DNA from 3 places in the Thioalkalivibrio sp. ALE9 genome. Region 1 is predicted to be linked to each of the others. Evidence: predicted binding sites of a transcription regulator. Region 1 holds the regulator's gene; each other region holds the start of a gene.
What was found. Region 1 encodes sigma-54, which starts transcription at its own class of promoters, with help from an activator protein. Its sites were predicted from a motif close to TGGCANGNTNCNTGCTT; they were not measured.

Region 1 (3,269 bases):
GGGCGGCAATGGTGTCCGGTTGCGAAAGCCCGCGCGCCAGCTGGGCCAGCAGGTCGAGGTGATCGCTGGTGGCGGCCTCCGGGACCAGCAGGGCGATCAGGATATCGACCGGCTCGTGGTCCATGGCGTCGAAGTCGACGCCGCTCTCCAGGCGCAGGACGGCCACGCGCGGAGCCTCGAGATCGGCCAGGCGGCCATGGGGGATCGCAACCCCATGGCCCAGGCCGGTGGAGCCCAGCTTTTCGCGCGCGGACAGGGCCTCGAAGATCGCGGTGCTGCCCGGTCCGCCGGCATCACCGCCGCCGGCGAGGAGTTCCGACAGGGCCTCCAGGGCCCGCTTCTGACTGGAGCATTCCGGCTCCAGGCGGATGCGCTCGGCGGTGATCAGCTCGGCAATGGACATGGGTCAGGAGGCCTGCTCACGGTTGCGCTGGGCGCCCTCGGCCCGGTGATGATCCTTGACCTTTTCCTTGTGCTTGATCAGCTGGCGGTCGACCTTGTCGATCAGCGCGTCGATGGCGGCGTACATGTCCTCGTGGGAGGCCTCCGCGTGGATGTGATTGCCGCTGACCTGGAGATTCGCCTCGGCCTTGTTGAACTGGTTCTGGGTCTTCTCGTGGGTCAGCACGACGTGCACGTCGATGACCTTGTCGAAGTGGCGTTCCAGCTTCGCGAACTTCTCGTTGACGTAGTCGCGCAGGGCGTCGGTGAGGTCCACATGGTGGCCGGTCAGGTTGATCTGCATGGTCGGGACTCCTTGGTTACTTGTGGCCGGTGGGCATGGAGGCCATCTGCCGGCGTTCGCTGGATGAAGGGATGTGCATCGCCTCGCGGTACTTGGCCACGGTGCGACGCGCCACATTGATGCCCCGGTCCGCCAGGATCTGGGCGAGCCGGGCATCGCTGAGCGGCTTGTTCGCGGGTTCGTCGTCGATCAATTCGCGAATCATGGCACGGATGGCGGTGGCGGAACACTCGCCACCGTCGTTGGTGCCGACATGGCTGGAGAAGAAATACTTGAACTCGAAGACTCCGCGCGGGGTGTGCATGTATTTCTGGGTGGTCACCCGGGAGATGGTCGATTCGTGCATCTCCAGGATCTCGGCGATATCGCGCAGGATCAATGGCTGCATCGCGACCTCGCCGTGTTCCAGGAAGCCTTGCTGGCGATGGACAATCGCCTCGGCGACGCGCAGCAGGGTGTCGTTGCGGCTGTGCAGGCTCTTCAGGAACCAGCGCGCCTCCTGCAGCTGGTCGCGCATGAAGGCACTGTCGCGGGCATCCGATACCTGGCGCACCATGCCGGCGTAGAGGTCGTTGATACGGATGCGTGGCGCGATTTCCGGGTTCAGCTCCACGCGCCAGCCCTCCGGGGTGTGGCGCACGTAGACATCGGGCACCACGTATTCGGAGGTGGCGGCACTGATCTGCGCGCCCGGCCGCGGGTTCAGGGTGCGGATCAGGTCCAGGGCGCGCGCCAGTTCGTCCGGGTCGCGCACACCCGACTGGCGTTGCAGGGCTTTGTAATCGCGCTTGCCCAGGCTGTCCATGCCGTGTTCCAGGATCGCCCGGGCGGCCTCGCGGGCGGGGGCGTCCGGGGCCAGTTCGCGCAGCTGAATCTCCAGGCATTCGCGCAGATCGCGCGCGCCCACGCCCAGGGGGTCGCACTGCTGGATCCAGTGCAGGACTGCCTCGACCTCATCCACGCCGACGGGCTCTTCCTCGCCGCGGCTGATGGTCTCGGCCAGCGTCTCGAGGTCGCCTTCGAGATAGCCGTCGGGGCTGATCGCGTCGATCAGGGCCGCGCCGATGCGCTGGTCGCGCGGAGTCAGGTGGCTCAGGTGCAGCTGCCACAGCAGGTGGTCCTGCAGGCCCTCGCCGTCGTCGTCGCTGGTGTTTTCCAGCGGGTCGCGGTCATCCACGCCCTTGGGGGCGGGCGGCGGTTCGTAGATGTCGTCCCAGCGGCTGTCGGTGGTGAGCTCCTCGGGAATCACGTCATCGCTGGTGGTAGTGGCCTCCATGCGGTCGCCTTCCACCACCTCGCCCTCCGCGTCCAGGCGCTCGGCCCCGCCCATGTCGTCCTCGTCTTCCACCTGTTCGAGCATGGGGTTGCTCTCCAGCGCCTGCTGGATCTCCACCTGCAGCTCGAGCGTGGACAACTGCAACAGGCGGATCGCCTGCTGCAGTTGCGGGGTCATGGTGAGCGTCTGACCCAGCTGAAGATTCAGGCCGGGTTTCAGCATTGGCTGTGCGGGTCGCGGGTGACCATAAGAGCGATCTTAAATGCTGCCTCGTGGTTTGTGCACCGGCGCGGGTTGTGCGCGTGCCGGAATCACAGGCGGAAATTCTCGCCGAGATAGACCCGGCGCACCTGGGGGTCGGCCAGTAGCTCGTCGGGTGTCCCGGCGGCCAGCAGGCGCCCCTCGCTCAGAATATAGGCCCTGTGGCAGATCCCGAGGGTTTCGCGCACGTTGTGATCGGAGATCAGAACCCCGATGCCGCGCGCTGCAAGGTGGCGAATTACATCCTGGATATCGCCCACCGAGATCGGGTCCACCCCGGCAAAGGGCTCGTCCAGGCAGATGAATTGCGGGTCACCGGCCAGGGCCCGCGCAATCTCGGCGCGCCGACGTTCGCCGCCGGACAGCGCGATCCCGGGGCTGTGGCGCACGGTCTCGAGCTGAAACTCCTCGATCAGCGCGTCGCCGATACGCCGGCGTTCGTGGCGGTCCAGTCCGGGACGCAGTTCCAGCACGGCCTGCAGGTTGTCCCACACGCTCAGGCGGCGAAAGATCGAGGCCTCCTGGGGCAGGTAGCCGAGACCGGCGCGGGCGCGCACGTGGATGGGCGCGCGGGTGATGTCGTGCCCGCCCAGGGTGATGCGCCCGGCGTTAGGGCGGATCAGCCCGACCAGGCTGTAGAAGCAGGTGGTCTTGCCGGCGCCGTTGGGACCCAGTAGGCCGACCACTTCACCGGGTGCGAGGTCGACATCCACCTGGTCGAGCACGGTGCGCTGGCCGTAGCGCTTGGTCAGTTCGCGCCCGATCAGGCGATCACGGGCCTCGGCGGGTTCCGGCGCCGGGCTGGTGGCGGGTGCGTTCATTCGTCGTCGCGTGGCTGGATGGTGATACGTACGCGTTCGCTGTCGCCCTCGCCGCGTTCGGCCTCGATCACGTCGGTGGTCAGGTCGTAGGTGATGCGCTTGCCGCGCGCCTCTTCGCTGGCGGTGATCACATGGGCCTGGTCGGTGAGGATCATGCGGTCCTCGT
Region 2 (3,269 bases), on a different contig from region 1:
TCGCCGCGCAGGATCTGCATGGAGAGCTCCACGCGCTGGCGATCGCGATCGATCAGGCGTGCGTTGCCCTGGTTGAGGGTGTTGCAGCGCTCGATGGACTGGCGCAGGGCCTGCCAGTGATCGTTGAGGACGGCACCGTCGTCCATGCGCGAGAGCAGGCGGGCCATGCCCTCGGGTGTGAATGACTCGCTCGCGGCCTCGGCGATAGCGCGCTGCTGGCGGGTCTCGGTCTCGAGTTCCTGCAGCAGCCCCTGCTTGGTCGCCACGACCTCCTGCAGGGTCTCCGGGGTGCGCGCCTCGACCGCGCGGGTCTCCTGGATCAGGGCCTCTTCCAGTTGGTGGGCCAGCCGGATCGAGGTTTCCAGGGAGCGCAGCAGGCGATGGCGCGTGTCGGTGTTCATCGGTGAGGTCCGTGATTAGCGCAGCAGGCGCTCGAGGTCGATCATGCGGTCGGCCAGCTGTTCGTTGTCCACCGGGTAGTTGCCGCTGGCGATCGCCTCGCGCAGCTCGGCCACACGCGCCGCGTCGAACGGGGCGTTCTCGCCGGCGCTGGCGGCCGAACTCATCGCCTGGGCGGCGCCGGTCAGGGTAAGCGAATCGTTACCGGTGGTCGCGGCGCTATCCGACCCTTGCGCCCGGTTGGGCGCGCCGCTGGAGTCCTCGCGGCCCTTGACCGTGGAGCTCTGGCCGTCGGGGCGCAGACTGTTCGTATTGAGGCCCTTGATATCCATTGTGCCGTCCTGTCGTTGTAACTGTGCTGCAAGTGTTTACGGCCGCGTGTGCTGAAACTGTAGCCCTGTGGCGGTGGTTTTTGTAACACCGATCACAGAGTCGGCATCAAAGTGTCACCCGGACGTGCCCGGAGGGCTGGATTTCGCCCTCGACCACGCGCCCGGACGAGGTGTTCTTGACCCGGATGCGGTCCCCGAGGGTGCCGTTTTCCAGGGCCTCGCCCTGCATGCGGATGGCGATCGAGCCGTTTTCGGCAAGGATCGTGACCCGCTGGCCGCGGCTGACGATCTCGCGCTGGGTGACGTGCTGTGTGCCGATGATCTGGCCCGGACGAATGCTGCGCCGGGTCTGCTGACCGATGAGGGCCGACTTGTCTTCATGATAACTGCCCGCGTGGCGTGACGTCTCGATGCGCTGGAAGCGCAGATCGCCGCTGGTCAGCGTGTGCTGGCGAGGGAGGTTGCGACTGGCCACCAGCACCTGAGCGTAACGTTCCACCGTGGCCGGGACATACAGCTGCCAGGTGACCGGGCCCGCACACTGAAGGTGGATCGCGGTATTGCCGTCGCGGCGGCCGCCGGGCGGGAAACGGGCGTTGAGTCCGTCATGGCAGTAGGCCAGCCGGAGCCGGTTGTCGAGCTGGCCGATCTCGATATTGATGTCGTCGCTATGTTCGGCGTCCAGCTCCTGCAACAGAAACTGTTCCGCGGCCGCGCGGATCTCCGCAACTGGGTGGATCTCGGCGTGGGCCGGCACGGAGAGCGCGAACCACGCCACGAGAGCCATGAGCCCCATGGGGATGCAGCGTGATGTACAGGTTGTATGTGGATGCATATGCCGGTCCTCGCCGCCCGAGGGAATACCCCGGGTCTGCCGCGTCCGTTCGCGGACCCGAAGCTATGCAGGTTTGATGCCAGTTGTCCGGGCGGTGCCCGACTCAAGGCCCGGCGTTCAATGCCGTTATCCCTGGGAAGCGGCGCCAGAAGGCGCATACAGGCGATTGCAAATGACAGCCCGGGGGTGCGCGGTGCACACTGACCTCCCGGGAGCGGCTCGCGGCAGATGGGCGCGGGACAAGGAGAGCAGCACCATGAGTCAATTCATTGACGATGTGAACCAGCGAACGCAGCTGGTGGGTCAGAACCGGATGGAACTGCTGCTGTTCCACCTGGGTGGATCACAGACCTTCGGAATCAACGTGTTCAAGGTGCGCGAGGTTATCCCGTCGCCGCCGCTGCGCCAGATCCCGGGGTCGATGAGTGTGGTGCGCGGTGTGGCTACCCTGCGGGGCGGCACGGTGCCGATTATCGATCTGGCGCGGGCCATGGGCCTGCGCAGCGCGGCCGGTACGGGTGACAGTGGTGAACAGAAGGTGGTGGTCACCGAGTTCAACCGGTCGGTGCAGGGCTTCTGGGTATCGGCCGTGGACCGGATCGTGAATGTGAACTGGCAGGACGTGAAGTCCCCTCCGCGTGGTACGGGGCGCGAGTCCTTCCTGGTTGCGGTCACGGAGATCGACAACAAGCTGGTCGAGATCATCGACGTGGAACGGGTGCTTTCGATCGTCAATCCGCTGCCGTCGGAGGTGTCCGAATCGATTCGTGCGGACGCCACGCCAGCGGGGGGGCGCAAGGTCGTGATCGTTGACGACTCGGTCGTGGCGCGCAAGCAGATCGAAGGCGCGATCCGCGGTCTCGGGTTCGAATACGAGGTCTTCAAGGATGGTCAGGAGGCGCTCGACTTCCTGGAGCAGAAGGCCGGGGAGGGCCCGGTTCGCGACCAGATCGAGCTGGTGATCTCGGACATCGAGATGCCACGCATGGACGGCTATACCCTGACGGCGCGGATCCGGGACAATCCCGCCCTGAAAGATCTGAAGGTACTACTGCATTCCTCGTTGAGCGGCGAGTTCAATACCGACATGGTCAAGCGTGCCGGGGCCGATGCCTTTCTCTCGAAGTTCAACCCCGACGAACTGGCCAACGCGGTGCTCGACCAGACCGGGCGCGAGGGCCAGCAGGTCGAATGACGGCCGAGGGGAACGGGGTTGCCGCCCGGCAAGGTCGGGGCGGCGTCACATGGCCGACAAGGGCCCAGTGTCGTGTCCCGCCTGCGACACCGTATACTGAAACCCGCTACCGGGGATTCCCCCTGCGTTTCGTGGCGCGAGCGCCGCTGTCAAGGACTCGTCATCAGGATGCTAATCACCATGGACTGTGCTCGGGGATGAACCGGTGATCGATTCCCGCGATTACGAGGAGTTTTCCCGCTTCCTGCAGGACTGCTGCGGCCTGGTGCTGGGTGACAGCCGTCAGTATCTGGTGTCGAGCCGACTGTCCCGGCTGCTCGACGAGTTCGACTTCAAGAGCGTGCCGGAGCTCCTGCACGCGATGCGGCAAGCCCCGAATCCGCGGCTGCGCACCCGTGTGATCGACGCGATGACGACCAACGAAACCTCGTGGTTTCGCGATGGCTTTCCGTTCGAGATCCTCCGGCATGTGTTGTTGCCGGAGCTGGCTGCGAAGGGAAGCAGCATC
Region 3 (3,269 bases), on a different contig from region 1:
GCGAAGAACAGCAGGGCGGCGAGCGCGCGTAGCAGTCGCAGCGGCAGGTGGCAGGCGAAGCGCTGGCCCAGCCAGACGACCGGGGCATTCGCCAATACCATGCCGATGGTCGAACCGATCACGACCAGGAGCAGGCTGTCGAAGGTCGCGGCCAGCGCGCCGGTGGCGACCTGGGTCTTGTCGCCCATCTCGACCAGGAAGAACAGCACCGTGGTGGTCCAGAACACGCCGTGTTTCGACGCGGCCGGCAGCTCGTCCTCGCCATCCGGGACCAGTACCCAGGCGGCCATCACGATGAACCCGATCCCCAGACCCCAGCGCAGCCAGTCCTCCGGGATGCTGGCGCCGATCCACACGCCCACCAGCGCGGCCAGGAAGTGATTGGCCAGCGTGGCCACCACGATGCCCCAGATGATGGGCCAGGTCTGCTGGTAGCGGCAGATCAGGAGCAGGGCGAGGAGCTGGGTCTTGTCGCCCATCTCGGCGATGGCGACGATGACGGTAGAGACGAGCAGGGCTTCCATGACGGTCTTCCGGGCCGGGTGGGTGGGCAAGACACGTGACATCGCACCACCCACCCGGCCACGGATCGGGGCGCCATGCCACAGGTCTCGCGGGGCCCGGTGCCGCATCGGCGGCGGGGCTGTCTGCACCACGGTCCTCCGGGCGGAGGATCGAATCTGTTGATGCAGACCCCGGTGAGGCCAGGCCACCCGGGTCGCTACTCCCCTGAAGCTGGCCGGATTCTAGTCATCCCGGTCCGCGCGGGCAAGGACGATCGCGGCTCCGGGCTGCGGCGCTGACGAGGCTTGGGTAGCATGCGCGCGATGAAAACCTTCGTTCACTGGGTCGATCGGGCCCCCCTTTGGCTGTTCGCACTGCTGGTTGCGACCGTCGGCCTGGCCCCCTGGATCCCCGAGCCGCATGTCGCGGAGAAACTGCGCTGGCTGTTTGCCGGGGAACTTACCCGGCCACTCGACGTGCTCGACCTGGTCGTCCATGCCGTGCCCTGGCTGTTGATGGCGTTCAAGCTCTATCGCAACAGTCTCACCACGAAGGGCGCCCCCTGAGCCGATTGTTTCTCCCTGGCTTGTGGGAAATCGACGCGCCGCTTGCCGGCCGCTACCGTTTTCGCACCTTTTCAACCCCGGGAGACTCCCATGCGCTTTATTGTTGCCGTCACCGCCGGTACCGACGACCCGACCCGCGCCACGCTTGGCATGATTGCCGCCAATGTGGCCAAGCAGCAGGGCCACGATGTGACCGTCTGGCTGCAAGGCGAGGCCGTGAACATCGCCAACCGCAACGTGTACGACAAGATCGTTGGCCACAACATGCCGGCAATGAAGGACATCGTGGATTCGCTGGTGAGTGAAGGCGTCCCGTTCTGGGCCTGCGAGGCCTGCGCCAAGGGTCGCGACGTCGGCGAGCACAACTTCCTGCCGAACGCCGAGATGGCCGGCATGGGCCACTACGTCCAGGCCGTCGCCGAGTTCGACCGCTCCATGAGCTTCTGATCGGCCGTGCCGTTCCGCGGGCGGGGCGTGATGCCCCGCCCGTTTTTGTTTGTACCCCCGCTGTCAGTCGGTCGAACTGGCACATCGCATGCTTGTTTGTTCCGGGAGTGATTCACGGACGACGAGCATGACCCAGAACACATCCCCGAATTTTTCCCTCGAAGAGTCCATTGGCGATTTCCTGGTCGCCTCGCGCAAGTGCGAGGTGGTGAGCCTGGAGCGCCTGCTGGAGGCGGTGCAGCTGGTCGGGCGCATCCGCGCGCTGGTGCATGCCCTGCAGCGCGAGCGCGGGGCCTCCAGCCTCTGGATCGGGTCCGGCGGCCAGCGCTATACCCGCGAACTGGAGCAGTACCGGGCCGAATCGGACGCCGCCGCGGCCGCGTTCCGCGAGCACCTGGATGGCTGGCTGGCCCCGGACGCCTGCGCCCATGGCCGCAGTCGGCTGCTGGGGCGCATGGCGCTGGCGCTGCATGGCCTGTCCGGCCTGGGCAGCCTGCGCGAGGAGGTCCTGGAGCTGACCCTGAGCCCGATGGACTCGACCCGCGGCTTCAGCGAGCTGATTCGCGCCCTGATGGCCCTGGTGTTCGAGGCTGCGGATTCGGCGACCGATCCCGAGGTCTCGCGGGCCCTGGTGGCCCTGCTGAACTTCATGCAGGGCAAGGAACTGGCAGGGCAGGAGCGCGCGATCGGGGCCGCCGGGTTTGGCGCCGCGAACTTCGAGCCCGAACTGCGCCAGGCGCTGGTCCATCGGATCGATGCCCAGGAACGGGCGTTCCGCATCTTCTCCGAGTTCGCGGCACCGCCGGCCTGTGCCGCCTGGCGCGAGCTGCAGACGGCGGCCTTCGCCGCCGACATCGAGCGTCTGCGCCGCCGGGCCTGTACCGAGGCCTCCGGGCACCACGACCCCGCCCGGGCCGAGGAATGGTTTGCCTGTACCACCGCGCGCATCGACGCGATGAAGGAGATCGAGGATCTGCTGGAGATGCACCTGAACGAGTGCTGCTCGGCACGCATCACGGCGGATCGCGCGGACCTCGGCGCGGTGCGTGACCGGGTCGCGCAACTCGCCGAGTCGGAACTGCGCGACAGCGTCCCGTATGCGGTGTTCTTCGGCGCGCCGGAGGGCCTGGAGCCCGCGCAGGAGGAGGGCGATGCCGCACTCAACGTACCGATCGTCGGACACTCGGTGATGGACCTGGTGCAGCGCCAGGCGGCCCGGCTGCAGTCGGTGGAGGACGAGCTGCATGCGGCACGCCAGGCCCTGGCCGAGCGCAAGACCATCGAGCGTGCCAAGGCCCTGCTGATCCAGCACCGTGGCCTCAGCGAGGATCAGGCCTACAAGCTCCTGCGCCAGACGGCGATGAACCAGAACCGGCGCCTGGCCGAGGTCGCCGAGGCGACCGTCGCGATGTCCGATCTGCTGGGCAAGGGCGGCCTGTAGCCAGCCTTGGGAAAGGGATGCCGGTGGGGGTGCCCCTGTGGGAGCGGGCTTGCCCGCGAAGCCCCTGCCCGTGGCGGACACTGGCAGGGGCTTCGCCGCCAGGGCGGCTCCTACAGGTAGTGCACCAGCCCGGTTCATCTGCACCGCCAGCGCGCCCCAGGTTGGTGCCTCCGGGATCGGCTTCGGGACTTCGGGCTTCCCGCAAACGTTCGACCCGATGTTCGAAACCATCCGATTTTCCCGTGCCATGGCGCGATTGTGCCTCGCGGGGTCGATTCGTAACGGCGAATTGGCACACCTCCTGCAGGAGT

Region 2: a site for sigma-54 is predicted at 1,632-1,648, ahead of flgA (flagellar basal body P-ring formation chaperone FlgA). Genes of this name have one in related genera too.
Region 3: a site for sigma-54 is predicted at 1,595-1,611, ahead of D106_RS0108810 (nitrate regulatory protein). Genes of this name have one in related genera too.

What each region holds. Positions count from the first base shown of each region.
Region 1 is NZ_KB898129.1:79,717-82,985, reverse strand. Features, by position in the region: gene D106_RS0110685 (PTS sugar transporter subunit IIA) at 1-403, opposite strand, end outside; gene hpf (ribosome hibernation-promoting factor, HPF/YfiA family) at 407-745, opposite strand; gene D106_RS0110675 (RNA polymerase factor sigma-54) at 762-2,243, opposite strand; gene lptB (LPS export ABC transporter ATP-binding protein) at 2,333-3,103, opposite strand; gene lptA (lipopolysaccharide transport periplasmic protein LptA) at 3,100-3,269, opposite strand, start outside.
Region 2 is NZ_KB898122.1:321,406-324,674, forward strand. Features, by position in the region: gene D106_RS0101520 (flagella synthesis protein FlgN) at 1-401, opposite strand, end outside; gene flgM (flagellar biosynthesis anti-sigma factor FlgM) at 417-731, opposite strand; gene flgA (flagellar basal body P-ring formation chaperone FlgA) at 838-1,527, opposite strand; gene D106_RS0101535 (chemotaxis protein CheV) at 1,823-2,761, shown strand; gene D106_RS0101540 (protein-glutamate O-methyltransferase CheR) at 2,967-3,269, shown strand, end outside.
Region 3 is NZ_KB898126.1:165,731-168,999, forward strand. Features, by position in the region: gene D106_RS0108790 (TVP38/TMEM64 family protein) at 1-32, shown strand, start outside; gene D106_RS0108795 (TMEM165/GDT1 family protein) at 1-524, opposite strand, end outside; gene D106_RS0108800 (hypothetical protein) at 828-1,070, shown strand; gene D106_RS0108805 (DsrE family protein) at 1,161-1,517, shown strand; gene D106_RS0108810 (nitrate regulatory protein) at 1,645-2,958, shown strand.